Regions from separate parts of the Rhizobium sp. YJ-22 genome, predicted to be linked through region 2. Evidence: predicted binding sites of a transcription regulator. Region 2 holds the regulator's gene; each other region holds the start of a gene.

Region 1 (7,629 bases), on a different contig from region 2:
CACCAGCGTGCGCGGATCGTCGGCATAACCGGCATCCCTGAGGTCGGCCTCGTCCATCGATGTCAGCACGGTGACGCCGAGCAGGCAGAGGCCGGAGCCCTTCGCAGCCTCGACGGCGGCGCGCATCGCCTTGGGATAGGCATGCAGCGTCAGCATCGACATGCCCATCTTGGCGATGTTCTCGACGCCTGACGCGACGGTGTTGTCGATGTCGAGGAGCTTCATGTCGAGGAAAACCCGCTTGCCGCTCTTCGCCAGGTCGCGGGCGAATTCCAGTCCCCCCGCGAAGACGAGCTGGTAACCGATCTTGTAGAAGGAGGCCTCGTCGCCGAGCAGCTTCACGAGCTTTTCAGCCTCCTGAACGGTCGGGACATCGAGGCTGACGATCAGACGGTCGCGTGCTTGCATATCTCTCTCCACCCTTTCGGCAATCGTGCGGTCAAACCGGCATCCCCTCGCACGGGAGGACGTCAAAGGCAAGCCGGGCGGGAGAGGCTATTTGCGACACCACTTGCGCGGAATGTGATGCAGTTCGCCGCCGCGTCGATAGGTCCAGATCTGCGCCGGCGGGATATTGCGCATGATGAAATCGAAATGCTCGATGCGATACCGATCCGGCTGGGCGACGATCGGCGACACCGGCCCATAGGAAAACTGCACCACGGGACGGCCGGGCGGCAGGAGATCGAGCAGATCCTCTAGGAGCGACACGCGCATATGCATGGGGAAATTCAGCAGCGGTATGCCGGAGATGACACTGTCGAAACGCTGTTCGCCGAGATCGGAGAGCGTTTCCTTGAGATCGAAGGCATCGCCGTTGATGAAGCGCACGCCATCGAACATCCGCTTGAGATGCAGGTAGAAATCCGTGGAATATTCGACGGAGACGAGTTGATCGGGCGCGACGCCGCGCTCCAGAATGGCGCGGGTGATGACGCCGGTGCCGGGGCCGAGTTCGAGCACGGGCAGGCCGGAACCGGTATCGATCAGGCTCGCCATGCGCCGCGCCATGCGCGCCGAGGTCGGCATGATCGCACCGACCGCCTTGGGCTTTGTCATCCAGCCGCGAAAGAAGCGGATTTCATCATCGAACCGGCGGACGAACCGCTCTTTCATCTTGGCATGCAACATCATGTCGCCCCGACTTCCCCTGTTATAGACCGGCTGTCCTCAACCGTTCGCAATAGATCGGCCGCAACTGCGGCAAATCCAAGTCGCGCGGCCGCCGGGCTTCGCCGGGGCGAATGCTTGTCAGACCCGCATCGGCATCAGTACATAGAGCGCGTCGTCATCGGCCGTATCGCGGATCAGCGTCGGGGAGCCGGCATCGGCCAGCAGGAAGATGGCGTCCTCGCCGGAAAGCTGCGCGGTGATATCCAGCAGGTATTTGGCATTGAAGCCGATTTCCATGGCGTCATTGTCATAGGAGACCGCCAGTTCGTCGGTGGCGCTGCCTGAATCGGGATTGTTGACGGTCAGCAGCAGCTGCCCGTCGGCCAGCGCCAGCTTGACCGCGCGGCCGCGCTCCGAGGAAATCGTCGAGACGCGATCGACGGCTTGGGCGAATGTCTGGCAATCGACGCGCAACTGCTTGTCGTTGTTGGCGGGAATGACGCGCTGGTAATCCGGGAAAGTGCCGTCGATCAGCTTCGAGGTCATGACGATCGAGCCGATGGTCAGGCGGATCTTGGCGTCGGACACCTCGACGGTGACGATCAGTTCGGGATTGTCGACCAGCTTCTGCAATTCGCCGACCGTCTTGCGCGGGATGATGATGCCCGGCATGCCTTCCGAACCCGAGGGCGCCTTGACATCGGCGCGGGCGAGGCGGTGACCATCGGTCGCCACCGCCCGCAGCTTGAGATCGCCGTCCGCCTCGATGGTGTGGAAGAAGATGCCGTTCAGGTAATAGCGCGTCTCCTCGGTCGAGATGGCGAACTGGGTGCGGTCGATCAACATCTTGAGATCGGTCGCCTTCAGCTTGAAGGTATGGCTGAACGCGCCCGCCGTCAGATCCGGGAAATCCGATTGCGGCAGGCACTGCAGCGAGAATTTCGAGCGGCCGGAGGCGACCGTCATGGCATTCCCGTCCGGCGTCGTCGCCAGCAGCACTTCGGCGCCATCCGGCAGCTTGCGCACGATATCATAGAGCAGATGCGCCGGCACGGTGGTGGCGCCGGCCTGCTCGACATTGGCCGGCGTTTCCTCGGTGATTTCCAGATCGAGGTCGGTCGCCTTCATGGCGAGTGCGGCTCCATCGGCCCGCAACAGAACGTTCGACAGGATCGGGATCGTGTTGCGACGTTCGACCACGCGATGAACGTGGTTCAGCGACTTCAGGAGATTGGACCGCTCAAGAGTAATACGCATGAGATGCTACCGCTTTCGACCGGCGCCGTGCCCGGAAACCCCGGGGAGACGCACATTGACCGCCCGGCCCGATGCCGGAAATATGGACGGGCAAAATGGCAGAGTTTTCAGGGCAATTGCAAGGCCTATGGCATCTTGCCCCCCGACATTCGGCCAATTCCACAGCCTCGATCCGCTAAATCGCCTTGTGCAAACGCATCCGCATGGCCCATAAACGGCCACAGACCGGAACAGGAAGGCGGCACGGGCGTGGACAGGCATGACGAGGACGGCGGGGGCCATGCGCGCAGCTACCGCCTGCATGACGTTTCCATACCCGCCCGGCCGCTGGAGCCGGCACTCTATCTCGTCGCCACGCCCATCGGCAATCTCGCCGATATCACCCTGCGTGCGCTGGAAACGCTTGCCGGAGCCGACGTGCTCGCCTGCGAGGACACCCGCGTCACCCGCGTGCTGCTCGACCGCTACGGCATTCGCAACCGGCCCTTCGCCTATCACGAACACAATGCCGACGAGGCCGGGCCGCGCCTGCTCGCCTTCCTCGCGGAGGGAAAATCCGTGGCCCTCGTCTCCGACGCCGGGACGCCGCTGGTTTCCGATCCCGGCTATCGCCTCGCGACGCTGGCTATCGAGGCCGGCTTTCGCGTCGTCCCCCTGCCCGGCGCCTCCGCGCCGCTTGCCGCACTGGTCGGCTCCGGCCTGCCCAACGACGCCTTCCTGTTCGCCGGCTTCCTGCCGCACAAGGACAAGGCGAAGCGCGACCGCTTCGCGGAACTCGCCGCCATTCCCTCAACGCTGATCTATTTCGATTCCCCCCATCGCATCGGCGACAGCCTCGTCGCGGCGGCGCAGGTGCTCGGCACGCAACGCCGCGCCGCCGTCTGCCGCGAGTTGACCAAGACGTTCGAGGAATTTCGCCGCGGCACGCTTGGCGAGCTTGCCGCCGAATTTGCCGAACGGACGGTAAAAGGCGAAATCGTGCTGGTCATCGCTCCGCCGGACGCCCCGCCGCCACCGGAAGAGGCCGATGTCGACGCTCTCCTGAGCCAGCTATCGAAGGACATGCCGGCCGGCAAGGCCGCCACCGAAGCGGCGCGCCTGAGCGGCCTGCCGCGCAAGGATCTCTACCGCCGTCTGCTGGATATGAAGGGCAATGGAGGCTGACCCGCTCAAGGACCGGCGGCGCAAGGCGCATCGGCGCGGCCATGTCTCCGAATGGATCGCCGCCGCCTACCTGCTGCTCAAAGGCTATCGCATCCTCGCCCTGCGCTATCGTACGAAACTCGGCGAGATCGACATCGTCGCCCGCAAGGGCGATCTTGCCGTCTTCATCGAGGTCAAGGCGCGCGGCGACGAACTGAGGGCCGTCGATGCCGTCGGCGCCACGGCGCAGAAACGCATCCGCGCCGCCAGCGACATCTGGCTGTCGCGTCAACGCGACGCCCATCTGCTGTCGCAGCGTTACGACATCGTCGCCGTAATGCCGCTGCGCTGGCCGCGCCATTTTGTCGACGCCTTCTAGGACATTTCCGGTGAACACAGGTCACGGGGAATGATCTCTTCTCTTGGTTCCACATTGTCCGACGCCGAAGCGAACACGCTTCGGCTGGTCATGCTTTAGGGTCGTTAAAATACAGCGGAAAACCTGAACCGAACCGTTACGGCTCATGGCGTAACCTGCCTCCCGGTGGGCGTCCCGTTTTGGGACATTGTATAATTGGGGGCAAGTATGGTCTGGAAAATGATGCTGGCGAGTGCTGCGACGATGGCGATGCGCGTGGTGCCGCCGAATCTTCTGTCGGGCAACACCATGCCGCCGCTGGTCACCGCGCCCATGGGCGAGATGGAAATGACGCCCGCGCCGATCAATCCGGCCTGGGTGCTCTCCGGCGACCCGCAGGCGCGCGCCGCCGAACATTCCCGCAGCCCCGACGACGCCGCGCTGACTGCCGTCTGGGATTGCACCGACGGCAGCTTCCGCTGGTATTTTCCCTGGGACGAGACCGTGCTGATCCTTGAGGGCACCGTGCATGTCACCGCCGCGGACGGGTCGACGCGAACACTGAAGACCGGCGACATCGCCTATTTTGCCGGCGACACCTGGGCGACCTGGCAGGTGGAAGGCTATGTGCGCAAGATCGCCTTCCTGCGCCGCCCCTTCCCCAAGCCGCTGGCCGCCGCCATCCGCATCAAGCGTTTCCTGACTTCGGGCGGATCGGTCGGCCTCGCCGCCTGACTTCGGGCGCCCCCGTTGCCATCGGCGCCGGCGCATCCTAAATGGAAGCGCGCGAACTCAGCGGGGAGCCCTTCGAGCCTATGGCCAAGATCAAGAACGTAGCGGTCCAGATGGACCATGTTTCCGGCATCAGCATTGCCGGGGATTCGACCTTTGCCATGAGCCTGGAAGCGCAGGCGCGTGGCTACAAGCTGTTCCATTACACGCCCGACAAGCTGACCATGCGCGACGGCACGATTTTTGCGACCGTCGAGGAAATGGCGCTACGCGACGTCAAGGGCGACCATTTCACCCTCGGCACGCCGGAGCGCATCGACCTCGCGACCATAGACGTCGTCCTGCTGCGCCAGGATCCGCCCTTCGACATGGCCTATATCACCTCCACGCATCTGCTCGAGCGCATCCATCCGAAGACGCTCGTCGTCAACGACCCGGCCTGGGTGCGCAATTCGCCGGAAAAGATTTTCGTCACCGAATTCGCCGACCTGATGCCGCAGACGCTGATCACCCGCGATCCCGCCGAGATCGCCCGATTCCGCGCCGAAATGGGCGACATCATCCTCAAGCCGCTCTACGGCAATGGCGGCGCCGGCGTCTTCCATTCCTCGCGCGACGACCGCAACTTCTCCTCCCTGCTCGAAATGTTCGCACAGATGTTCCGCGAACCCTATATCGCCCAGCAATACCTGCCGGATGTGCGCAAGGGCGACAAGCGCATCATCCTCGTCGACGGCAAGCCGGTCGGCGCCATCAACCGCGTGCCGGCCGAGCATGACAGCCGCTCCAACATGCATGTCGGCGGCCGCGCCGAAGCGACCGAACTGACGGCGCGCGAGCGCGAAATCTGCGAGCGCATCGGCCCGTCTTTACGCGAACGCGGCTTCCTGCTCGTCGGCATCGACGTCATCGGCGACTACATGACCGAGATCAACGTCACCTCGCCGACCGGCATCCGCGAAGTGAAGAAATTCGGCGGCGCCGACATCGCGGCACTCCTCTGGGACGCGATCGAAGCCAAGAAAAGCTGAGCCTTCCTCCCTCGTTTGTTCCAGCCATACAACCTCCCGCAACCTGATCACACCGGATGCGGGAGATTGTTCATTTTGTGTTCTTGTTTTATTCCATATTCCATGCCAGATTGCAATCCATAACCCGCTGAGGGTGCATCGGATCGGGCGAGAGGGCAGGAAACATGGTGGGGCGCGTCAGCACGCTGGCCTTTCAAGGCATCGAGGGTGTTCCCGTCGAGGTGCAGGTCATGGTCGCGCCCGGCAAGGTGGGCATGCAGATCGTCGGCCTGCCGGACAAGGCGGTAGCCGAAAGCCGCGAGCGGGTGCAGGCAGCCCTTCACGCCTGCGGCCTCGCCTTGCCGCCGAAACGCGTCACCGTCAACCTCGCGCCTGCCGACCTGCCCAAGGAAGGTTCGCATTTCGACCTGCCGATCGCGCTCGGCCTGATGGCGGCGCTGGGCGCTGTGCCGCCTGATGCGCTCGCGGATTACGTCGTTCTCGGCGAACTCAATCTGGACGGCACGCTGGCCCCGGTCGCCGGCGCCTTGCCGGCGGCGATCGCGGCGCATGCGCTCGACAAGGGGCTGATCTGCCCCGCCGACAGCGGCGCCGAAGCCGCCTGGGCCGGCGAGGGCATCGATATTCTCGCGCCCCGCAGCCTGATCGCGCTTGCCAATCATTTCCGCGGCACCCAGAAGCTGTCCCGCCCCGTGCCGGCGATCCGCGCCAATCCCGCCAATTTGCCCGATCTCTCGGAAATCAAGGGACAGGAAAGCGCCAAGCGGGCGCTGGAGGTGGCAGCCGCCGGCGGGCATAACCTGTTGATGGTCGGCCCGCCCGGTTCCGGCAAGTCGATGCTGGCGGCGCGCCTGCCCTCGATCCTGCCGCCGCTCTCGGCCGCCGAACTGCTGGAAGTGTCGATGATCCATTCCGTCGCCGGACAGCTTGCCGGCGGCAAGCTGTCGGACCGGCGGCCCTATCGCACCCCGCATCATTCGGCGACCATGGCGGCGCTGGTCGGCGGCGGCTTTCGTGGACGACCGGGCGAGGCCTCGCTTGCCCATCACGGCATCCTGTTTCTCGACGAATTCCCCGAATTCTCGCCGCAGGTTCTGGATGCCTTGCGCCAGCCGCTGGAAAGCGGCGAATGCATTATCGCCCGCGCCAATCACCGCGTTTCCTACCCCGCCAATATCCAGCTCGTCGCGGCGATGAACCCCTGCCGCTGCGGCATGGCCGGCGAGCCCGGCCACAGTTGCGCCAAGGGTCCGCGCTGCATGAGCGATTACCAGGCGCGCATTTCCGGGCCTTTGATGGATCGCATCGATATCCGCATCGACGTGCCCGCCGTTTCCGCCGCCGACCTCATCCGTCCCCGCGCCGCCGAGAGCAGCGCGACGGTCGCCGCCCGCGTGGCGCGTGCAAGAGACATGCAGCGCCGGCGCTATGTCGCCGCCGGCCTGCCGGCCGCGACCACCAATGCCCGCTGCTCCACCGCCCTGATCGAGGTGGTGGCGGAACCGGACGAGCCGGGGCTGAAACTGCTGCGCGATGCCGCCGAGAAAATGAAATTCTCCGCTCGCGGCTATCATCGCATCCTCAAGGTGGCGCGCACGCTGGCCGATCTCGAGGGACAGGAAACGGTCGGCCGCATCCATCTGGCGGAAGCGATTTCCTATCGCATCGCCGGCGAGCGGCTGACGGCGGCGGCGTGAGGCCGGCGCTTCCGGCAAGAAGGAAGGCCGCACCGGGACAGGCGCGACCCTTCGCTCTTTGAAAAACTAACCGCCCAGCCCCTCGAACAGCGCGGTCGAAAGATAGCGCTCGGCGAAGGAGGGGATGATGACAACGATGGTCTTGCCGGCATTTTCTTCGCGCTGGCCGATGACGGTGGCCGCCGCCAGCGCCGCGCCCGAGGAAATGCCGACCGGCACGCCTTCGAGGCGGGCGACGAGGCGGGCATTGCCGAAGGCGTCGTCATTGCTGACGGTGACGATCTCGTCATAGACGTTG
Region 2 (7,629 bases):
GCTCAGAGATACCGAGCTGAGGCTGCCGGAAAAGGACGTGCAGGCGATCGCCGCCTATTTCGCGCCGCCGGCTTTGGGCGAACGGCCGGAAGGCTGGGAAAACCTGGCGCGCTGGAAGAAGGCGGACGAGGATTTCGCCCGCTGGGTGAAGCAGAACGTCCAGCCGCACAAGAACCCGGATTACGGCATGGTGACCATTTCGCTGAAGCCGATCGGCGGCATTCCCGGTGACGCGACCGATGCACAGATGGACGCCGTCGCCGAAATCGCCGAGGAATATGCTTTCGACGAAATCCGTGTCAGCCACGAGCAGAACCTGATTCTGCCGCATGTGGCGCTGGCCGATCTGGAGCCGGTCTACCGGGCGCTGGTCGTCGCCGGGCTTGCAACCGCCAATGCCGGCCTGATCACCGATATCATCGCCTGTCCCGGGCTGGATTACTGCGCGCTTGCCAATGCGCGCTCGATCCCCGTGGCGCAGGAAATTTCCGCCCGCTTCGGCGCACCAGAGCGGCAAGCGGAAATCGGCGAGCTGAAGATCAAAATCTCCGGCTGCATCAATGCCTGCGGCCATCACCATGTCGGCCATATCGGCCTGCTGGGCGTCGAGAAGAAGGGGGCGGAACTGTACCAGATCACGCTCGGCGGCTCGGGCGACGAGCAGACCTCCATCGGCGAAATCATCGGCCGCGGCTTCGAGCCGGATAAGGTGACGGATGCGATCGAGAAGATCGTCGATACCTATCTTGGCCTGCGCCTCGATCCGCAGGAAACCTTCCTGACGGCCTATCGCCGTGTCGGCCCGCAGCCGTTCAAGGATGCGCTCTATGGCGGCAATGCCGCCGAAGCGGCTTGAGGAGGCGACCATGATCAAGATCTGGAGAGAAACCGGCTTTATCGCCAACGATCCCTGGGTGATCGAGACCGACGAGGTGAAGGCTGCTGGCGAGCAGCGGCCGCTGCTGTCGCTGGATGGGCTGGTCGCCCGCGCGAACGAAAGCAATGATGTCGGCCTCGGCGTCGTCATCACGCCGTTTGACGATGTCGCCCGGCTGGAGCCTTATCTTTCTCGGCTGGAGATCGTTGCCGTCTCCTTCCCGGCTTTCAACGACGGCAGGGCTTTCAGCCAGGCCTCGCTGCTGCGCGCCCGTCTCGGCTACACCAACGAGCTGCGTGCCGTCGGCGACATATTGATCGACCAGATTCCACTGATGCTGCGCGTCGGCATCGACAGCTTCGCGGTTAGCAATCCGACCGCGCTGAAGCGTTTGGAAGAGAGGCGTCTGCCAGGTATACCGCACTACTATCAGCCGACCGCGCAGGCGGCAGAAGCCGGCGAGACCTATAGCTGGCGGCGCAAGCCATCGCCGGCGGCGTGATGCCGCATGGTAAAACCTTAACGGGTGAGATAGGTATTTCCCACCAGTCAGCATTCACGAAAATGCATTCCTTCTCTTGTGCCGGATCTTGTATTATCGGCACAGTGGTTTTTTGAGAAGCAGAAGACGAGAAGCAGGAAGACAGGATGAACGCTCCCGCACGCAATGAGGAATTCGCTGAATCGATCCCCGCCGGCGTTTATGCTGAGACGGTTCTGAGCGTTCAGCATTACACCGATCGTCTGTTCCGATTCCGCATGACGCGTCCGGCGGGCTTCCGGTTTCGTTCGGGTGAGTTCGCCATGATCGGCCTGATGGTCGAAGGCAAGCCGATTTATCGCGCCTATTCCATTGCCAGCCCGTCTTGGGATGAGGAACTGGAATTCTTCTCGATCAAGGTGCCGGACGGTCCGCTGACCTCGCATCTGCAAAAAATCCAGCCGGGCGACATCGTGCTGATGCGCAAGAAGCCGACGGGAACGCTGGTGCTCGACGCGCTGACGCCTGGTAAGCGCCTGTACATGTTCTCGACCGGCACAGGCATCGCGCCTTTCGCCAGCCTGATCCGCGACCCGGAGACCTATGAGAAGTTCGAAGAGGTCATCCTCACCCATACCTGCCGGGAAGTCGCCGAGTTGAAATACGGCCTCGACCTCGTCGAGGAAATCCGAAACGACGAGATGCTTGGCGAAATCGTCGGTGACAAGCTGCGTCTTTATTCGACGGTAACGCGCGACGACTATCCCTTCCAGGGCCGCATCACCGACCTGATTGCCAACGGCAAGCTGTTTGCCGATCTCGGCGTCCCGGCCTTCGACCCTGCGGTCGATCGCGGCATGATCTGCGGCTCGGCCGCGATGCTGAAGGACACCAAGGAACTGCTCGAAAAGGCAGGTCTCGTCGAGGGCGCCAACAACAAGCCCGGTGAATTCGTCATCGAGCGCGCTTTCGTCGGCTGAGTCGTCCGCAACCGCATTCTCCGCGCCGGCACCGAAAGATTGCCGGCGCTTTGCATTTGAGGTCGCCTTTCAGGGCGTACCCGTCATTTCCCTGCCATATTCAACACTGGATTGTGCCTGCGGCCCTTGCGGAACACAGTGGGAACAGATAGTGTTCGTTCTGTATTTGTTTCACGAATCTGGTGGGTGCTATGCTGACGCGCAAGCAACAGGAACTTCTGCTCTTCATCCATGAGCGGATGAAGGAATCCGGCGTGCCGCCGTCTTTCGACGAGATGAAGGACGCCCTGGAACTGGCCTCCAAGTCGGGCATCCATCGCTTGATCACAGCGCTGGAGGAGCGCGGTTTCATCCGCCGACTGCCGAACCGGGCGCGGGCGCTGGAGGTCATCAAGTTGCCGGAGGCCTATTCGGCGACGGCCGCCCAGCCACGGCGCGGTTTTTCGCCGAGCGTCATCGAGGGCAGCCTTGGCAAGCCGGCGTCTTCCGCACCTGCGGTCGCGAAGCCGGCGACGCCGGCCCTGCCTGAGGCGGCCAATTCCGTCTCCGTGCCGGTCATGGGTCGTATCGCTGCCGGCGTGCCGATTTCGGCAATCCAGAACAACACCCATGAGATCGTCGTGCCGATGCAGATGGTCGGGCAGGGCGAGCATTACGCTCTGGAGGTCAAGGGCGACTCGATGATCGAGGCCGGTATTCTCGACGGCGATACGGTCATCATTCGCAACACCAACAGTGCAACCCCTGGCGATATCGTCGTGGCGCTGGTGGACGACGAAGAAGCGACGCTGAAACGTTTCCGCCGCAAGGGCGCCTCTATCGCGCTGGAAGCGGCAAACCCGTCTTACGAGACCCGGATTTTCTCCTCCGACCGCGTCAAGGTGCAGGGCAAGCTGGTCGGCCTCATCCGCCGCTATCACTGAGCAACGAGCGAATCTCCGCCGGCAGACGGTGCGTATAATCATCATCGCGCCAGGAATAGGCGCGGTGCTGCGTCCAGGCCCGCCGGTTTTCGGGATCGAAAGCGGGGCGGATGCGTAAAGCCTGGCGGGCATCGACGGCGAAGGTGATTTCCACCGCGCCGGTCTGTCGCAGGGTTTCGCTGTCCAGGACGGTTGCGCCGGAGCGGCAGCGGGCGAATTTGGCGCGGGTCGGTGTGACAATCAGGCGGGCATTGTCGCAGGCAAAACCAATGTAGCGACCGTCTTCCAGCACCATGACCGGGCCGATGGCCGTTTTCGCCAGGCACCATTTCTGGCGGACACAGGCGAAACGACGATCCGCGCTCGTTTCCATGATTTGCTGGCGCAGCATGTCGGCATCGACCAATTCGTCTTCATCCAGTGGCTGCTTGCGTCGCTCCGACCAAGGTCCTTTGGCCGGGAAGGCGCTGTCGAGTTGCTCCGGAGGACCATGGGTATGGATGGTGAGAGCGCGGCGCCATTGGTCGAAGATGAAAGCGCTGGGCTTGCGGCGGTTGCTGTTCAGAGTGTCGCCGTCCAGCAACGCGACCAGCCTGCCATCCTCTGAAATAAGGAGATCGGGCTTTTGCGGGGTTGCCAGCAGGCTGGTGGCCAGCGCCAGCAGGAAGAGGGCGGTGCCGATGTGGCGCAGCCGTGTACGCAGCAGTAGGAACAGCACCATCCCAGCGACGGCGAGCGGCAGGAACAGCGGCGGCTGGCGGCCGATGATCAGTTCTCCGCCCCAGCTTGCCACCGTCTTGGCGATGGTGATGACGATGCCGAGACCCCAGCCCATGACAGCGATCGGCCATTCGTCGAGACCGAAGGGCATCAGCAACATGCCGATCAAGCCAGCCGGCATGACGACGAATGAGATGACCGGCATGGCGGCGAGATTGGCGGCAAGTCCGTAGGTGGCCAGCTTGTGAAAGTGTTCGATGGAGAAAACCGATGTCGAGAGACTGCCGATCAGCGAGGTGAGGAAGACACTGGCGACGAAATTCCAAGTTTCCGTGGCGATGCCGGACACGGGGAGTCTCGCAGGCTCGCGACCGGCGGAGTGGCCGCTCCAGAGATTGTAGCCGGAGACCAGCGCCAGGGTTGCGGCAAAGGACATCTGGAAACTGGGCCCCATGATTTCCGAGGGCGCCATGGCCATGATGACGATGGCCGAAAGCGCGACATTACGCAGGCTGATCGACGGGCGGTCTACCAGGACGGCGATCAGCAGGATGGCCATCATCAGGAAGGCGCGCTCGGCGGAGACCGCAAAACCCGAGACGAGGTAATAGGCGCAGACCATGATGAGCGCGCCGGCGGCGGCGAATTTCTTTATTGGATAGCGCTGGCTGAAGCCGGGGAACAGGGAGAAGATCGAGCGGACACCAACGAAGAAGATGCCGGCGGCAAGCGCCATGTTCAGCCCGGAAATGGCGATGATGTGGGCAAGCCCGGAGAGGCGCAGCGCTTCGGTCGTTCCCTCCGACATCGCCCGCCTTTCGTCGGTGACGATGGCGGCTGCAAAGGCACCGGCATCGCCGGGCACGATTGCGCGAATGCGGTCGCCGATGCCGCTGCGCAGGTCGAAGAAGAACAGGGTGATGGATTGAATGAAGCCGGGGCGGCGGGCGGCGCCAGACGGTTCGGCGACCTCCGGTTTGCCGAGCCAGAAGCCATAGGCGCCGATGCCGTCGAAATAGGCGGAGAAAGCGAAATCATTGAGGCCAGGCAGGGCTGGACCGGAGGGTGGCGACAGCCGCGCCCGGCCCTTGACCACGGTTCCGGTTTCGAATGGCGCCGGCTGGCCGCGCATCAGCAGCGATACCTGCTCGGGTGGCCGTTTCAAGCGGGGTTTTTCAGTGTCGAGGATGTGGACGAGATAGCGCCAGCGGCCTGCGCCCGCAGCCTCCCGTCGGTCGATGCGGGCGGTCACGGTCGCTGTAACAGGAGAATCGAGAATAACGGTCTGCAGGCGCCAGCTTTCGGCCGCCGCCAGAACTCCGCCGCCGAGGATCAGGGCGGCCGCCCAAGCCATGCGGCGGTTTATGCCGGCGGCATGGCGCAGTTTCGTCGCCAGCAAGGCGCAGGCGAGAAGTCCGGCGAGCAGCACCCAGAGCGGCGGCTCGACGCCGACGGCGAACCAGCAGGCGGCTCCGATTCCCAGGAGCACAGGAACGAACAGAAAGATTCGACCGTGATCGCCTTCCTCTTGCAGCATTTTGTCGCAGGATGAGACAAGGATCGCGAGTCGCGTCGCCGATGGCGAAAGCGATTCCGGCAGGTTGGACTGGCGTCTGGCGGGCGACGAAAAGCTGGCGGAAAGGCCTCTCGCCGTCTCTAAGTCAGACTTATAATCAGTCTCTATAGCCATAGCCGGATAATCACTGGCTTGTTCGCGCGGAGTTTGAAGTGGTTGCTCGTATTTTGCAACCGCTACGCGCTCCGATTTGCCGGTTCGTCAGGCCTTGGCCGGGTGGCGAAAGAAGAGGCCGCGGATTAAGTGCGCTGCCGCAAAATTATGCATTGCACAATACGGAAGAGGGTATAGCTTGGCATTAACCTCTCTATCATATAGCTACATCCACGTTAAAATCTGTGGCGCTTTCGGGGCGCCATCCCGCCAGTTCGGAGGACCAGCATGACGGATAAAGACGCTGCACTGACACTTGGAACGAAATCCGTAGAACTCCCCGTCAGGGACGGAACGATCGGCCCAAGCGTCATCGACATCGGGTCGCTCTACAAGAACACGGGCGCGTTTACCTACGATCCGGGGTTCACCTCCACGGCCGCCTGCGAGTCGAAAATCACCTATATCGACGGCGACGAAGGTGTTCTTCTCCATCGTGGTTATCCCATCGAGCAGCTTGCCGAACATGGCGATTTCCTGGAAGTCTGCTACCTATTGCTTTACGGTGAACTGCCGACCGCCGCCCAGAAGAAGGATTTCGATTACCGCGTCACGCACCACACCATGGTGCATGAGCAGATGAGCCGCTTCTTCACCGGCTTCCGCCGCGATGCGCATCCCATGGCCGTCATGTGCGGCACGGTCGGCGCGCTCTCCGCCTTCTATCACGACTCGACCGACATCACCGATCCGCATCAGCGCATGGTCGCGTCGCTGCGCATGATCGCCAAGATGCCGACCATCGCCGCCATGGCGTTCAAGTACCATATCGGCCAGCCCTTCGTATATCCGAAGAACGATCTGGATTACGCCTCGAACTTCCTGCGCATGTGTTTTGCCGTGCCTTGTGAGGATTACGTGGTCAATCCTGTGCTGTCGCGCGCCATGGACCGCATCTTCATCCTGCACGCCGACCATGAGCAGAACGCATCGACTTCGACCGTCCGCCTCGCCGGCTCGTCGGGCGCCAACCCCTTCGCCTGCATTGCGGCCGGCATCGCCTGCCTCTGGGGCCCGGCGCATGGCGGCGCCAACGAAGCGGCGCTCAACATGCTCGCCGAAATCGGCAGCGTCGATCATATCCCGGAATATGTGGCCCGCGCCAAGGACAAGAACGATCCGTTCCGCCTGATGGGCTTTGGCCACCGCGTCTACAAGAATTATGATCCGCGCGCGAAAATCATGCAGAAGACCTGCCATGAAGTGCTGACGGAGCTCGGCATCAAGGACGACCCGCTGCTTGAAGTCGCGATGGAACTGGAAAAGATCGCGCTGACGGACAGCTACTTCATCGAGAAGAAGCTGTATCCGAACATCGACTTCTATTCCGGCATCACGCTGAAGGCGCTGGGCTTCCCCACGACCATGTTCACCGTTCTGTTCGCGCTCGCCCGCACCGTCGGCTGGATCGCACAGTGGAACGAAATGATCGAGGATCCGCAGCAGCGCATTGGCCGTCCGCGCCAGCTCTATACCGGCGCGCCGAAGCGCGATTATCAGCCGATTTCCAAGCGTTGATCGCTTTCGCGGCGGCCCGCCCGGCGGGCCGCTTTGCCGATCGAACGAAGAAGGCCGCCGGATTGCTCCGGCGGCCTTCTTCTTTCGCAATGGCGGAAGCTTATTCCGCCGCCTGCTGGTAATCCTCGACCGGGGGGCAGGTGCAGACGAGGTTGCGGTCGCCATAGACATTGTCGACGCGGTTGACCGGCGACCAGTATTTGTCGACTCGGAACGCGCCCGGCGGATAGCAGGCCTGCTCGCGCGAATAGGGGCGATTCCATTCGCCGACCAGATCTTCCACCGTATGCGGGGCGTTCTTGAGCGGGTTGTTCTCCCGGTCCATGCGGCCGTCCTCGATTGCGCGGGCTTCCTCGCGGATCGCCAGCATGGCGTCGCAGAAGCGGTCGATCTCGGCCTTG
Region 3 (7,629 bases), on a different contig from region 2:
TTTCTTCCACGGCTTCACCTATTCCGGCCATCCGGTCTGCGCCGCGGCGGCGCTGGAAAACCTGCGCATCATCGAGGAAGAAAAGCTGGTCGAGCGCGTGCGCGACGATATCGGCCCCTATTTTGCCAAGGCTTGGGGCAGCCTTGCCGACCACGACATGGTCGGTGAAACCGTCTCCGTCGGCCTGATGGCCGGCCTGCAACTCGCCAAGGACAAGAAGACGCGCCAGCGTTACGCCAAGCCGGACGACATCGGTACCATGGTGCGCAATGTCTGCGTCGAAAACGGCGTCATCCTGCGCGCCACCGGCGACCGCATGCTCGCCTCGCCGCCGCTGACCATCACCGAAGAGGACGTCGACCTGATGGTCTCGACCCTGCGCAAGGGGCTGGACAAGATCTGGGCCGAAGCGAAGGACTGATCGTTGCGAAGAACCATATGGAAAAGGCGCCGAAAGGCGCCTTTTCTCGTTGGGCTGACTGGAAACGGCGTTTACTGGAATGCCGTCTCGTAAAAACTGCGCAATTTTCGCGAATGCAGCGCCTCGTTCGGCATCGCCGCCAGTTTCTGTACGGCGCGGATGCCGATCTGCAGGTGCTGGCTGACCTGGGTCTTGTAGAAGGCGGTCGCCATGCCAGGCAGTTTCAATTCGCCATGCAGCGGCTTGTCGGAGACGCAGAGCAGCGTGCCGTAGGGCACGCGGAAGCGGAAACCGTTGGCGGCGATGGTGGCCGATTCCATGTCGAGCGCGATGGCGCGCGATTGCGACAGGCGCTTGACCGGCCCACGCTGGTCGCGAAGCTCCCAGTTGCGGTTGTCGATGGTGGCGACGGTGCCGGTGCGCATGATGCGCTTCAGCTCAAAACCCTCGTAACCGGTGACTTCGGCGACAGCGGCCTCCAGCGCCACCTGCACTTCGGCAAGCGCGGGGATCGGCACCCAGACGGGCAGGTCGTCGTCGAGAACATGGTCCTCGCGCACATAGGCATGGGCAAGCACATAGTCGCCGAGCCGCTGGCTGTTGCGAAGCCCGGCGCAATGACCGAGCATCAGCCAGGCATGCGGTCGCAACACCGCGACATGGTCGGTGATCGTCTTGGCGTTGGAGGGGCCGACGCCGATATTGACCATGGTGATGCCGGCATGGCCCTTTTTCTTCAGGTGATAGGCCGGCATCTGCGGCAGGCGGCCAAGCGTCAAATCCGTCTCCGGCCTGTCGGAGCCGGCGGGCGTGACGATGTTGCCGGGCTCGACGAACTCGGTATAGCCTTCGCCGCCTCTGGCCATCAGCTCGCGCGCGAAGGTGCAGAATTCGTCGATATAGAACTGGTAGTTGGTGAACAGCACGAAATTCTGGAAATGGTTCGGGCTGGTCGCCGTGTAGTGGCTGAGCCGCGCCAGCGAATAATCGATGCGCTGGGCGGTGAAGGGCGCGAGCGGCGCAGGTTCTCCCGCCGGCTGCTCGTATTCGCCATTGGTGATCTGGTCGTCCGTGTTGTTGAGATCGGGCGTGTCGAACAGGTCGCGCAGGGGCACGTCGGAAAGCGAGGAACTGGCTTCCGCCTCGACATAGGCGCCTTCGCCAAAAGCGAAATGCAGCGGGATCGGCGTCGCAGATTCCGAGACGAGGATCGGAACATTGTGGTTTCGCAGCAGCAGGTCGATCTGCTGCTTGAGATAATGCCGAAACAGTTTCGGGCGGGTGACGGTCGTCGTGTAGATGCCGGGCGCCGTGACGTGGCCGTAGGACAGGCGTGAATCCACATGGCCGAAGCTGCTGGTTTCCAGGCTGACCTGCGGGTAGCAGGCGCGGTAGCGGCCGATGATCGGCGCACCCTTGGCCAGCGCCTTGAACGCCTCGGTCAGGAAGGCGGTATTGCGCTCGTAAAGCGCGGTCAGCGCGTCGACGGCCTCGACGGCATTGTCGAAGCTTTGCGGTTTGAACGCCTCGGGCGAGACGAAGGGTAGCGGAGAGATTCGTTTGTTCATGCGCCAGTATAGGAGCAGAACGGTGACAAGCAAAAGATCCCGCTCGAATATCCCGCAAAATTCCTCAGAGGATCGCGGTGCAATAGGGGCTTTCGGTGTGATAGCAGGGGGCTGCGGTGCCGCTGCGCATCTTCAGCGGCGATTGCGCCGAATGGTTCACCGCCGCCGAAAAGCCCATGGCGAAGACGAAGGCGCTGAGCATGATGATGGTGAGGCGGCGTGCGACGACTTCCATGGCTGTTCCCCTTGATATTCCCGATCCCACTTGATGATCTCAAAATGGAACACTGCATCTGAATACCGGCTGAGACGGCCGTTCATCCTGGGTTCAGCCGCACCCTTCGAATGCGAAAAAAAGATATCGAGCGGATTCGTGGTAAAGCAAGCGTTGAAATCCAAGTCTTGCATTTTCGTAAAATTCGAGGCGAAACCCTTCATTTGCAAGGGCCGGAATGTTTAATCGAATCCTGCATTTACCGTGTGTTTGCATTTTGTTTGTCGCCTCTTAAGCATGCATTTTAAACGCGTGTTGAAAGCCCTCTGGCATAGTCAAGCCATCAAACGAGCAGGGAAAACCTGCCGCCCCGACCGACCGGACAAGCCCCGAAAAACAAGGGCGACGGCCGCAAGGGGAGCCCTTCAGGGGCGATCGAAACAGGGACTTGAAAGACCAACAGGCATCAACAGGGACAAATCCGATGGCACGCTTTGAAATTCGCAATTCCGAAATGGCCACCATGGGTGGCGAAGCCCGCGCTGACGTCCTCTGCGATATGGGGCTGATGTATGCGACCGGACGCGGTTGCGACATCGATCTGGTCGCGGCGCACAAATGGTTGAACATCGCCGCGATCAAAGGGTCCGACCGTGCCGCAGAACTGCGCGCCGATCTCGCCGCCACCATGAGCAAGATGCAGCTCGCCGAGGCCCTGCGCGCCGCCCGCGAATGGATGACCCATCACTGACATGGACTTTTTTGACGACTGGAAACCGCGACCGGCAGGAACAAGGCCGGCGCGGTTTTGTCGTATCTAGCCTATGCTTTTCAGGACTTTCGGTAGCGTTTCGGCCAGCAGGTCGAGATCGGGCTGCGGCCCGACACTGATGCGGATGCAGCGGTTGAGCGGCGCGACGCCGGGCATGCGGATGAAGACGCCGTGCTCCATCAGACCGTCGACGATGGCGCGCGCATAAGTGCCATCGCGCAAGCAATCGACGGCGACGAAATTGGTCGCCGAGGGCAGGGCGACGAGACCACTGTCTCGGGCGATGACGCCGATCCGCGCCCGCGCCGCGGCGATCTTCCCGACGACTTCATGCAGGTAATCCTGATCGGCCAGCGCCGCCAGTGCCGCCGCCATGCCGATGCGGTTCATGCCGAAATGATGGCGGATCTTGTCGAAGGCCTGGATCGTGCCGGGCGTGCCGATGGCGTAACCGACCCGCGCGCCGGCCAGCCCATAGGCTTTCGAGAAGGTGCGGGTGCGGATGACGTTCGGCCGGTCGAGTAGCGAGGCAAGCGAAGGCAGGGCGCTCATCGGCCCGGTCTCGCAATAGGCCTCGTCGAGGATGACGAGGCAGGTTTCCGGCACGGCGCGGGCGAAGGCCAGCACCTCGTCCGCCTCCCGCCAGCTTCCCATGGGATTGTCGGGATTGGCGAAATAGACGAGCGTTGCGTCTTCCTGGCCCACCGCGTCGAGCAGGCCGGAGAGATCCTCCTTGTCACCGGCATAGGGCACGGTGACCAGCCGGCAGCCGAAACCGTTGGCATGATAATTGAAGGTCGGATAGGCGCCGAGCGAGGTGACGACGGTCGTGCCCGGCTCGACCACCAGCCGCACGATCAGTCCCAGCAGGCTGTCGATGCCTTCGCCGATGGCGATATTATCAGGCCGGATCCCGTGATGGGCGGCGAGCGCCTGCTTCAGCTCGAAGTTTTCCGGATCATTGTATTTCCACGTCTCCGCCGCCGCCGCTGTGATGGCTTCCAGAACCGAGGGCGCCGGCCCGAAACCGTTTTCATTGGCGCCGATGCGCGCCCGGACCTTGAGGCCGCGCTGGCGCTCGATGGCTTCGGGGCCGACGAAGGGAACGGTGGCGGGAAGGGCGCCGACCAGCGGCGTGAAGCGCGAGAATGTGGACATGCGGGCAGGAATTCCGGGTGAAACGATGGTGGCGAACGGTCGCCACCATAAAGCATTTCCAGGAAAAGTGGGAACCGGTTTTCCGTTCGGAAATGCCACAAAACAAAGGGATGCAGTTTCATGGCTACTGCAAACCGGTTTCGCCGGATGTGTTCAGTGCGTCGTTTCGTGCCCCAGCCGCAGCACATGCATCAGGAATTCCTGGGCCAGCAGCATGTTGAAGCCGATAGTAACGATTTCCTCCTCGCGGGTGATGATCGTGCAGCCGATCTCGTCGCGGATGCCGAGGATCTCCAGGAAGAAATTGTTCGGGAAGCTGAGATAGGGGCTGACCTCCAGCACCGCGCCGTAAAGCGAGATGCTCTTGACGATGCAACGGATATGCGTCTTGGCGCTGAGATGATGGCCGACCAGGATGATCCGGCCGGGAATATGGGTTTCGTAAGGTTGCAGTGCCCGGTCCGGGCGGTCGAAACCCTGTCTCGTCTGGCTGCGCGGGGTCAGGGGCATGGTAACCTCCGTTTCTCCTCCTTGGGATCTTGAAGATATCAAAGGAAAGCTGCCGTCCCATTGATGGAATGGATAAAATGCCGTGCAGTGTGAAAAGCACATGCTATGAGTGTATTTTCGGGGGCGAAAGCAGCAGGCGCCGAGACCAGCCGGTGCGCTGGCGAGGATGGGCCGCGTCAGCATGGGCGAGTGCCTCGCCCTCGATACGGAGGTGAGAATGATGTGGTTCATCCCCATCAGGATCGCGCTGACGATAAGAAAAACCCGGACGAGCTGGTCAGTGACCGTCCGGGTTGAACTTATAGGATAGCTAAACGGTTGGCAGAGCGCGAACTCTGCCAACCACTCCGTAAAAATAACGCAAATCCCCGCTTTTGCAATATAGAGGTTAGGCAGGGCATTTCCCGGAAATGCGAAAACAGAGATGTCGGAGGAATGACGTGACGGGCAGGTTGATTATCGTGGGCGCTGGGCAGGCCGGTTTCGCGCTGGCCGCCAAGCTGCGGAATTTGAAGGACACGCGTCCGATCACGCTGATCGGCGCGGAAGAGACGCTGCCCTATCAGCGCCCGCCGCTGTCCAAGAAATATCTGATGGGCGAGATGAGCTTCGAACGCCTGCTGTTCCGTCCCGAGCAATGGTTCAAGGATAACGATGTCGAGTTCCACCTCTCCTCCTGGGTCGAGAAAATCGACCGGACGGTCTGCGAAGTGGTGCTGCAGGATGGCACCCGCCTCGGCTACGAAACGCTGGCGCTGGCGACCGGCTCGACGCCGCGCCGCCTGCCGGCCAGCGTCGGTGGCGATCTCGATGGCGTCTACACCATGCGCGACAAGCGCGACGCCGACCTGCTGACCGGCGAAATGCGCGCTGGCCGGCGGCTGCTGGTCATCGGCGGCGGTTATATCGGGCTGGAGGCGGCGGCCGTCGCCCGCCATCTCGGCCTTGAAGTCACCGTCATCGAAATGGCCGAGCGTATCCTTCAGCGCGTCGCTGCCAAGGAAACGGCCGATATCATGCGCGTCATCCATTGCGACCATGATGTGGTGATCCGCGAGGGCACCGGCCTGACCCGGCTGATCGGCAAGGACGGCCACGTTACCGGCGCCGAATTGTCGGACGGTTCGGTGATCGAGGTCGATTTCGTCATCGTCGGCATCGGCGTCAGTGCGAACGACCAGCTTGCCAAGGAAGCCGGCCTCGACGTCGCCAACGGCATCGTCGTCGATGCATTCGCCCGCACCTCCGACCCAAAAATCTTCGCCATGGGCGATTGCACCATGCTGCCCTGGCGCGGCCAGCGCATCCGCCTGGAATCGGTGCAGAACGCGGTTGATCAGGCCGAAGCCGCCGCCGCCGTCATGATGGGCGGCGAAACGCCCTATGACGCCAAGCCGTGGTTCTGGTCGGACCAGTACGACGTCAAGCTGCAGATCGCAGGCTTCAACCTCGGCTACGATGCGACGCTGCTGCGCCCCGGCAGCCGCGAGGGCAGCGCCTCGGTCTGGTATTTCAAGCAAGGCAAGCTGATCGCCGTCGATGCCATCAACGACGCCAAGGCCTATGTCTCCGGCAAGAAGATGATCGAAAACGGCATCACCCCGGACAAGGCCCTGCTGGCCGACCCGGCCACCGATCTCAAGCAATTCATCGTTTAAGGATTTTTCGATCATGCCCGCGCCGACAAACCGCCTCAAGGCGGCGCTCAAGGAAAAACGCCCGGTCTACGGGCTCTGGCTCGCCATGGCCGACACCTATGCCGCCGAAATCGCCGGTGGCGCCGGTTTCGACTGGCTGCTCGTCGATGGCGAGCATGGGCCGAACGACGTGCGCAGCATCATGCGGCAATTGCAGGTGCTGCAAGCCTCGCCGTCCGAAGTGGTGGTGCGCCCGCCGGTTGGCGAGAGCTGGCTGATCAAGCAGCTTCTCGATATCGGCGCCCGCTCGCTGCTGGTGCCGATGGTCAACAGCGCCGAGCAGGCGCGCGATCTGGTGCGCGCCTGCCAGTATCCGCCGAAAGGCGTGCGCGGCGTCGGCGCGGCGATTGCCCGTGCTTCCGGGTTCAATGCGGTGCCGGATTACGTGCAGACGGCGGACGCCGAGATCTGCCTAATCGTCCAGGCCGAAAGCCGCGCCGCCATCGACGATCTCGAACGCATCGCTGCGGTGGAGGGTGTCGATGGCGTCTTCATCGGGCCCGCCGATCTCGCCGCCGACATGGGCCTGCCGGGCCAGGCGGATGCGCCGGAGGTGCGCGCCGTGGTCGAAGACGCAATTCGCACCATCCGCGCCGCCGGCAAGGCGGCCGGTATCCTGACACTCGACGATGCGATCACCCGGCATTATGTGGAGACCGGGGCCACCTTCGTCGGCATCGGAACCGACGTCACCTTCCTCTCCAGCGGCCTCAAACGGCTTGCGTCGTCATTCACCGGCCGGGGCGGTGAGGTGGGCTCGGGAGCGAGTTACTGACGGATTTGCGGGAACCTGCGGGGCGCATGGGCGTTAGGCTTTCACAGTCTGTGAGGTGTCAGCCATGGTAATCCGCTATCCGAGTTTTTATGACGACGGCTTCGTGCCCGAGCGATCGGGTCGCGAGGCGGTCGAGGCGGCGGTCACCCAGGCGCTTGCCTCGGCCTATGACATCGATTCGTCGCAAATCACGGTGACGACGCTCGGTTCCTATGTGATCCTCAGCGGCATGGTGCGCTCGCCTTTCGAGCGCTCGCGGGCAGAAGAGATCGCTGGCGATATCGTCGGTGAAGACTATGTCCGCAGCCGTCTGCTGCATCGCATGCCCTGAGACATGCAAAACGCCGGTGCTGTCCCACCGGCGTTTTCCTCAAATGTCGAAATCCGTCGCGTCAGACCAGTCCGATCCACAACGGAACGGCCATCATCGTCATCGCGGCAAAGCAGAGCAGACCCAGCTTGAAATGGTTTGCCCGGCGGGTGCGCGCGCCCGTCCAGTCGTATTCCATGAAAA
Region 4 (7,629 bases), on a different contig from region 2:
GGCGGCCAGCTGCCGATGGCCGAGCGAATCGCATTGCCACAGGGCCTTGTCCCCTCCGGTATCGTCCGTATTGCGGACGAAACGACGTCTCCATAAAAACTTGAACATCATTGCCTCCGTGCCAGGACGTTTTCCACCCGTTTACATCCAAGGATTGCGCCTGAACCGCCGTGCCATCAATTGAGTTTATCGGGTGGAGGGTATAGAAAAACTGGATGAAACCGCTCAATCTCGTGCATCTCAACGCGCTCAAGTCCGTCGAGGCGGTCGCCCGGCTCGGCTCGTTGCAGGCGGCGGCCGACGAGCTCGGCGTCTCCGCCGGCGCGGTCAGCCAGCAGGTGATCAAGGCCGAGGCGCAGCTCGGCCGGGCGCTTTTCGAGCGGACGCCGCGCGGCATGGTGGCGACGGCCGCCGCCCTGCCCGTGCTGCAACGCCTGACCGCCGGCTTCCGGCTGCTTGGCGAAGCGGTGGCGGAAGGGCGCCGGCGCGACGACACGGTGCTGACGATTTCCGTCGCGCCGGTCTTCGCCGCGCGCTGGCTGGTGCATCGGCTGGATGGCTTTTCGGCGGTGCAGCCGCATATCCGCCTGCGCATCGACGCGACGACGCAGCTCGTCGATCCCGCGCTCGGCGATGTCGACGTGTGCATCCGCGTCGGCGACGGGCGCTGGCCCGGCGTCGTCGCCGAAGCCTTTCTGGCGCAGGAGATCTTCCCGGTTTGCACGCCGCAGATGGCCGCCGGCCTGTCGGCGCCCGAGGATATCCTGCGGCTGCCGGTGGTGACCGACGCCCATAGCAGCTTCACCTGGGAGACCTGGCTGGAGGCCGCCGGCCTTGGCGGGCGCACGATAACGCCGCGCCATGTGCTGAACGAAGCGTCGCTGTGCCTCGATGCGGTGCTGGCCGGACAGGGCGTGATGCTGGCCTGGCAGACGCTCGCCAGTCGCAGCCTGGAACATGGGCGGCTGGTCGCGCCGTTTTCCATCCGCGCCCGCACCGGCGCCGGCTATTATTTCGTTACCCCGCCCGGCCGGCGCGATCCGGCCAAGGTCGCCGCCTTCAAAAGCTGGGTGCGCGCCGAGATGGAAGCCGACATGATCAGGCTCGGCTTTGCCGAAGCTTAAGCCAGGTGCGACCTGGCCAGGGCAAGAATGAGGCCGGCGTCCGATCCGGAATTGTGCACGAAGCCGATGACCCTTGGCATGTCGTCGCCGACATCCGTCACGCGGCAAAGCACGATCTGGTTTTCGAAAATGTCGCGGCGCAATTCGCCATCGGGCAGGTTGCCGCGCACCAGTTCCGCTATCGCAGCGGCGGTCTTCGCCGGCTGCCTGATCGGCGCGGTCAGCGTGAAGATCACCGTGTCGTTTTCGCGGACCAGCCCGGCCGTGGCCTCCCGCACGCCGGCGACGAGCCGGAGGACTACCTTGTCGAAGCGAAGGCGGATGCCGGCCGCCTTGATTCTCTCCGCGATCTCACGCTCGCCCGGCATTGGCTGCGCCATGGGTGACGGCGCGTTCACGCGGTCATCTCCCCGAAGCGCGGACGCGGCAGCGACAGCGCGGCAAGCGCCGCCGCCAGCGCCGGCAGGGCAAAGAGCGCGAAGAGCCAGGCGGCAGCCGATGCATTGCCTTCGAGGCCGCCCGGATGCAGCAGGCCGGTGCTGTTGACCGTCACGCCAGCCAGAGCCGCGCCGAAGGCGCTGCCGAGCGATTGCATGGTGGTGATGCCGGCGGACGCCTTGTCCTTCTCGTCATCGGCGGCGAGATGCAGGATATGGGTGACCAGATGCGCCCAGCCGAGGCCGACGCCGAACCCCATGCCGAAGATCAGCACGGTCGCCGCCGAGAGCACCACGAGATCGCCCTCGGGATTCGGCCGCGCCAGGCTGAAGGCCAGGAGCCCGATGCAGGCCGCCTCCATCAGGCCACCCCAGATGATCGACCGGCGCATGGTCTCGCCCTTGAAATTGCTGCTGAGAAAGGCCGCCGCCGTCCAGCCGAGCGCGACCAGCGCGACGATGTAACCCGAGACCAGCGGCGTGACGCGATGCAGGGTCTGCAGGAAGTAGGGAATGTAGATGTCGCATGTCAGCGCGCCCAGCAGCATGAACATCGCCAGATACACCCGCGAGATCGGCATGGACAGCGCGATGCCGCCGCGCGGCAGCAGGCGCAGCGACGCCCGCCGCTCGACCACGACCATGCCGCCGATGGCGATGGCCGCGCCGACCACCAGCCACAGCCGCAGGCCGACATTTTCCGTGGTGCCGGCAAAGCTGACCAGCAGCAGCGACACCGTCAGCAGCACCATCTGCCCGACGGGCGCCTTGGTTTCCTGCCGGTCGTCCTCGCCTCTCGGCAGCAACCAGGGGGCCAGCAGGCCCATGGCCAGCGCGAAGGGCACGATCAGCGCGAAGGCATGGCGCCAGGCGCTGCCTTCGGCGAAGAAACCGCCGAGCGTCGGGCCGACGAAAGTGGAAATGCCCCAGATCGCCGCATAGAGCGTCGAGGCTTTGTTCCACAGGCTTTCGGGATAGGCGTAGCGGATGAAGGCATAGCCGAGCGTCGCCAGCGTGCCAGCCCCGAACCCCTGCACGGCGCGCCCGATGAGCACGGTCTCCATGCTCGGCGCGATGGCGCAGATCAGGCTTCCCAGCAGGAACAGCGCCGCTCCGATCGAATAGGTGCGGTTGAGGCTCATGCCCCGCGGGCGGATGGCGATGAACACCGACCCCAGCACCGAGGCCGTGACGTAAAGCGTCGTCACCCAGGCGAACAGCGGCAGGCCGCCGATATCGCGCACCACCGAGGGCATGATCGTGGCGGTGACATAGGTCTCGACGGCATAAAGCGAAATGCCGCCCGCCAGCATCAGGCTGGCGCCGAGATGGCCGGGCGCAAACAGCGACCAGAGGCTGGCGGAGCGGGCGGAAACGGGCGAAGACATGATTTAAAATTCCGGTATCGGACGTTGCAATGTCAGGGGTTTCGTTTTATTCCAAGTTATCTCTTGGAAATTACATGAACGCCGCGATTAATCAAGCCGGCTCCGGACAAGAATAATGCGACCCTCCCCGCGTGACAGGCTGCTCTTCCTTTTGAAAACCGAAGGCCCGCAATCGACGGCGGCGCTGGGCGCTGCGCTTGGCCTGACGGGCGAAGCCGCACGCCAGCAACTGGCCAAGCTTGCCGAGGACGGGCTGGTGGAAGGCGTTTCGGAAGCCGGCGGCGGTCGCGGCCGCCCGCGCCAGAGCTGGCAACTCACCGGCGCCGGTCATCGCAGCTTTCCGGACGGCCATGCCGACATGGCGCTCGCCCTCATCGACGCCATCGGCGCCGAACTCGGCCCCGACGCGCTGGAAACCGTCATCGCCGCCCGCGAACGAAAGACGGAGGCGCTCTACCGCGAGACACTCGCCGATGCACCGACGCTTGCCGACCGCATCGCCCGGCTGGCGGCGTTGCGCATGGCCGAGGGTTATATGGCGAGCTGGTGGCAGGAGGACGACGGATGCTTCATTCTCGTCGAAAACCACTGCCCGATCTGCGCCGCCGCCTCAGCCTGCCGCAATTTCTGCCGGTCGGAACTGGATATTTTTCGCAACGTTCTTGCCGCACCCGTCGAGCGCACCGAACATCTGCTGCAAGGGGCGCGCCGCTGCGCCTATCGGATCGGCTAGACATTTTTGTTTTGCCGCATTGTCCGGCGCCGAAGCGATCACGCCTCGGCTGGAAATGCTCTGACATCAATGTCGTCGCCGGAGCGCGGCCATCGAAAGCCGTTGGCATTCGCTGCGACGCGCGATAATGCTGGCCACCATCCCATGCGTTTGAGTCCCCTTGCCGGAGCGCGTTTCCATGACCAATCCCGTTCTCGTCGAAGTCACCCGCGGCAATCGGGTCGAAAGCCGCCATCGCGGCCTTGCCGTCGTCGTCGACGATACCGGCAAGACCGTGTTTTCGCTCGGAGACAGCGACGCCGCGATCTTCCCGCGCTCGGCCTGCAAGGCGATGCAGGCGCTGCCGCTGGTCGAAGGCGGCGCGGCCGATGCCTATGGCTTCGGCACGAAAGAACTGGCGCTGTCCGCGTCCTCGCATTCCGGCGAAGCAGGCCATGCGGCGCTTGCCGCTTCCATGCTGCAGCGCGCCGGCCGCGAGGCGGACGTGCTGGAATGCGGCGCCCACTGGTCGTTCGAGCAGAAGGTGCTGATCGACCAGGCAAGGACGCTTTCCGCCCCGACCGCCCTGCACAACAATTGCTCGGGCAAACATGCCGGCTTCGTCTGCGCCTGCTGCCATGGCGAAATCGATCCCAGGGGCTACAGCACTTACGACCATCCGCTGCAGGCCGAGATTCGCGGCGTCATGGAGGGGCTGACGGGGGCGACGCTGGATGCCGACGCCTGCGGCATCGACGGCTGCTCGATCCCCACCTATGCCATGCCGCTGAAGGGGCTGGCGCTCGGCTTTGCCCGGATGCTGACCGGCAAGGGCCTGTCGCCGGCGCGCGCCACGGCCTCGCGCCGCATCATCGATGCCTGCATGGCCGAACCCTGGTATGTCGCCGGCACGGGCCGCGCCTGCACCAAACTGATGGAAATCGCGCCCGGCCGCATCTTCGCCAAGACCGGCGCCGAGGGCGTGTTCTGCGCCTTGCTGCCGGAAAAGGGCCTGTCGATCGCGCTCAAATGCGAGGACGGCGCGACACGCGCCGCCGAATGCATGGTCGCCGCCCTGCTCGCCCGCTATTTCGAACCCGATAGCGCCGAGCGCGACGCGCTCCTTGGCCTTGCCAACCGCACCATGCGCAACTGGAACGGCATCGAGGTCGGCACTGTCCGCGCCGCCGCGCTTCTCACGGCATAAGCTTCAACCCGTTTCGACCGGCTCCAGCTTCGCGCAAGTTTCGGCGCGGACACTCCCGAGGTCGCGCGCCTCGATCACAGCTTGCGCGCGGCGGCATGGTTGAGCCCATCGGAACGAAAATGAAACCGGTTTTCGATAGCATCCCCTCAGGCGGCCTGCCGTTCGGGGATGCGGACAGACTCTGGGGATTCCGATGGACGAACGGCAAGACGGCGCGCCGCCGGCGCACCCGCAAGCGGAGGGGCTTGAGACCATGAGCCAGACGATGACATTGGCCCTGCAAACCTTCGAGCTGGGCGATTTCGAAGCTGCAGCCGACCTGATGCGCCGGGCGATCACGGCCGAAAAGATCCGAAGCCAGGATATCCACGCCCTGCTTGGCGATACGCTCGCGCGTCTCGGAGAGCCGCTGCAGGCCGCCGCAGCCTATGCCGAAGCCGCCCGCCTGTCCGGCCCCGGGACCGATGCGCTCCTGCGCAACGCGCTCGACCTGTTCCAGGCCGCCGGGAACGATGCCGCCATCGCCGATCTCGCGGATTTCGCCTTCGAGCGCTTTCCCGCCGATCCCGGCATCGCCACGATCTGCATCGGCGCGCTCATTGCGACCGGACGGGCGGACGACGCGCTCGCCCATCTCGACCGCCTAGACCGCAAGGATCGCGCGCAGACCGATCTTCTGCTCGCGGCCCTTCGCGCCGCCGGCCATCATCCGCGCCTGCTGGCCGAGCTCGACGCCGCCTGCCAGCGCTTTCCCGGCGATGCCGGCCTGCGCATGGCGCGGCTGGCGGCTGGCCGGCGTGTCTGCGATCTCGCCAACGCCGCCGCCTTCGAGGCGGAGATCGCCGATCCCGATGCGCCGGGCGTTGACCGGCTGCTTTCCGAGGAAACCGCCGCCGACCGGCTGCTGCGCTCGGATGACGAGGCGATGCAGGCGCGGCCCAACGCCGATTCGCTGCGGCTCGCCGCCGTGCCGGCCGCGCCCGCGCGCCGTGCGTTTTCGGCACCCGGCGGAAAAATCCGCATCGGCTATCTCTCCAACGATTTTTACGATCATGCGACCATGCGGCTGTTTGCGCCGGTGCTCACCATGCATGACCGGGTGCAATTCGACGTCACGCTGTTCTGCTATACCGATCCCGCCCTGCGCGGCTGGCAGGAGACGGGTTTTCCCGCCTTTGTGCGCCGCGCCATCGTGCGCGTCGATGAAATCGACGATGCCGGTGCCGCCGAGGCGATCGCCGCGCGCGGCATCGATATCCTCGTCGATCTCAAGGGGTTTGCCGCGGGCGATGCCCGCCCCGGCATCGTCAAGCGCGCCGATGCGCCGGTCAAGGCCGCCTATCTCGGCTTTGCCGGCAGCATCCACGGCGCCGATCTCGATTATGCGATCAGCGACCGGTTCGTGACCCCGGATGCGGCAAAACCCTTCTATGCGGAAAAACTCTGCCGCCTGCCGGAAACCTACCAGCCCAACGATTCCGAAAGCCGGCCGCTGCCGCGCGCCGCGCGCCGCGCCGACTGGGATCTGCCGGAAACCGGCTTCGTCTTCGCCTCGTTCAATTCGGCGCAGAAGATCACCGGCCGCACCGTCGACCTGTGGAGCCGCATCCTGGCCAAGGCGCCGGAGGCGGTGCTGTGGATGCTCTGCGAGGAACCGCTGGCACGGCGCAACCTGCTCGACGCCTTTGCCGCGCGCGGCATTGCCGCGTCGCGCATCCTGTTCACCGGCCATGTGGATTATGCCGACCATCTGGCGCGGCTGTCGCTGGCCGATCTCGGCCTCGATACCATGCCGCACAACGGCCATACCACGACCTCCGACATGATCTGGGCCGGGCTGCCGGTGCTGACGGTGCGCGGCGGAAGCTTTGCCGCGCGCGTCTCCGAAAGCCTGCTGAACGCCATCGGGCTCGGCGAATTGACGGCTGCCAACGACACCGCCTTCTGCGACATGGCCGCCGCCATGGCGCGCGCGCCGCGCAAGATCGCCGAGCTGAAGGAGCGGCTGGAGGAAAACCGCTTCTCCGCGCCACTGTTCAACGGAAAACGCATCACCGCGCATCTGGAGCGCGCTTACCAGATGATGGCGGAGCGCGCCCGCGCCGGGCTTTCCCCCTGCCATCTCGACGTTCCCGCCCTGCCGGCGCTGGAACATCCTTTCGCAAGCTGGCGGCGCGGCGGCTGAGCCGCGTCAGCCCTCGATCATCGCCAGCAGCGTGTCGAGCCGGTCTGCCTCGATCGGCGGCTTGTCGGCGCGCAGCCGCGCGATGCGGGGAAAACGCATGGCGACGCCGGACTTGTGGCGGCTGGAGCGGTTGATGCCTTCGAAGGCGACCTCGACCACATAGCCGAAATCGCGCTCGGCGCGGATCGCCCTTACCGGACCGAAACGGTCGGTGGTGTTGTTGCGCACGAAGCGGTCGAGTTCCTCCAGCTCGGCATCGGTAAAGCCGAAATAGGCTTTTCCCACCGGCACGAGTTGTTCCTTGCCATCTAGTTTGGTCCAGACGCCGAAGGTGAAATCGGAATAATAGCTGGAGCGCTTGCCATGGCCGCGCTGGGCATACATCAGCACGGCGTCGATATTATAGGGGTTGCGTTTCCACTTGAACCATGGCCCCTTGGCGCGGCCGGCCTGATAGGAACTGTCGAGCCGCTTGATCATCACGCCCTCGATGACCGGATCGGGCGGTTCCATGCGCAGCCGGTCCAGTTCCTCCCAGCTTGAAAACGGCACCAGCGGCGAGAGATCGAAGCGGTC

The links. The regulator LexA, encoded in region 2, represses DNA repair genes until DNA is damaged. The targets are predictions, from matches to a motif close to TGTTCNNNNTGTGTTCNG.
Region 1: the regulator LexA is predicted to act here: its motif matches at 5,702-5,719, upstream of P7F60_RS03900 (YifB family Mg chelatase-like AAA ATPase).
Region 3: the regulator LexA is predicted to act here: its motif matches at 2,471-2,488, upstream of P7F60_RS00280 (sel1 repeat family protein).
Region 4: the regulator LexA is predicted to act here: its motif matches at 4,978-4,995, upstream of P7F60_RS00865 (glycosyl transferase).

What each region holds. Positions count from the first base shown of each region.
Region 1 covers NZ_JARRIR010000001.1:799,530-807,158, forward strand. Annotated here, with positions in the region: gene pyrF (orotidine-5'-phosphate decarboxylase) at 1-408, opposite strand, end outside; gene pmtA (phospholipid N-methyltransferase PmtA) at 496-1,134, opposite strand; gene dnaN (DNA polymerase III subunit beta) at 1,252-2,370, opposite strand; gene rsmI (16S rRNA (cytidine(1402)-2'-O)-methyltransferase) at 2,620-3,534, shown strand; gene P7F60_RS03885 (YraN family protein) at 3,524-3,892, shown strand; gene P7F60_RS03890 (cupin domain-containing protein) at 4,100-4,606, shown strand; gene gshB (glutathione synthase) at 4,687-5,634, shown strand; gene P7F60_RS03900 (YifB family Mg chelatase-like AAA ATPase) at 5,799-7,331, shown strand; gene cysK (cysteine synthase A) at 7,398-7,629, opposite strand, start outside.
Region 2 covers NZ_JARRIR010000002.1:11,258-18,886, reverse strand. Annotated here, with positions in the region: gene P7F60_RS04555 (nitrite/sulfite reductase) at 1-856, shown strand, start outside; gene P7F60_RS04550 (DUF934 domain-containing protein) at 867-1,379, shown strand; gene P7F60_RS04545 (ferredoxin--NADP reductase) at 1,526-2,338, shown strand; gene lexA (transcriptional repressor LexA) at 2,530-3,261, shown strand; gene P7F60_RS04535 (ComEC/Rec2 family competence protein) at 3,242-5,518, opposite strand; gene gltA (citrate synthase) at 5,939-7,228, shown strand; gene gcvP (aminomethyl-transferring glycine dehydrogenase) at 7,329-7,629, opposite strand, start outside.
Region 3 covers NZ_JARRIR010000001.1:54,242-61,870, reverse strand. Annotated here, with positions in the region: gene P7F60_RS00295 (aspartate aminotransferase family protein) at 1-421, shown strand, start outside; gene amn (AMP nucleosidase) at 493-1,989, opposite strand; gene P7F60_RS00285 (hypothetical protein) at 2,054-2,224, opposite strand; gene P7F60_RS00280 (sel1 repeat family protein) at 2,688-2,954, shown strand; gene P7F60_RS00275 (pyridoxal phosphate-dependent aminotransferase) at 3,021-4,133, opposite strand; gene P7F60_RS00270 (hypothetical protein) at 4,287-4,643, opposite strand; gene P7F60_RS00265 (FAD-dependent oxidoreductase) at 5,084-6,301, shown strand; gene hpaI (4-hydroxy-2-oxoheptanedioate aldolase) at 6,315-7,115, shown strand; gene P7F60_RS00255 (BON domain-containing protein) at 7,180-7,446, shown strand.
Region 4 covers NZ_JARRIR010000001.1:167,326-174,954, forward strand. Annotated here, with positions in the region: gene P7F60_RS00835 (hypothetical protein) at 1-108, opposite strand, end outside; gene P7F60_RS00840 (LysR substrate-binding domain-containing protein) at 216-1,124, shown strand; gene P7F60_RS00845 (hypothetical protein) at 1,121-1,522, opposite strand; gene P7F60_RS00850 (MFS transporter) at 1,519-2,949, opposite strand; gene P7F60_RS00855 (metalloregulator ArsR/SmtB family transcription factor) at 3,065-3,682, shown strand; gene P7F60_RS00860 (asparaginase) at 3,861-4,868, shown strand; gene P7F60_RS00865 (glycosyl transferase) at 5,062-7,053, shown strand; gene P7F60_RS00870 (cisplatin damage response ATP-dependent DNA ligase) at 7,060-7,629, opposite strand, start outside.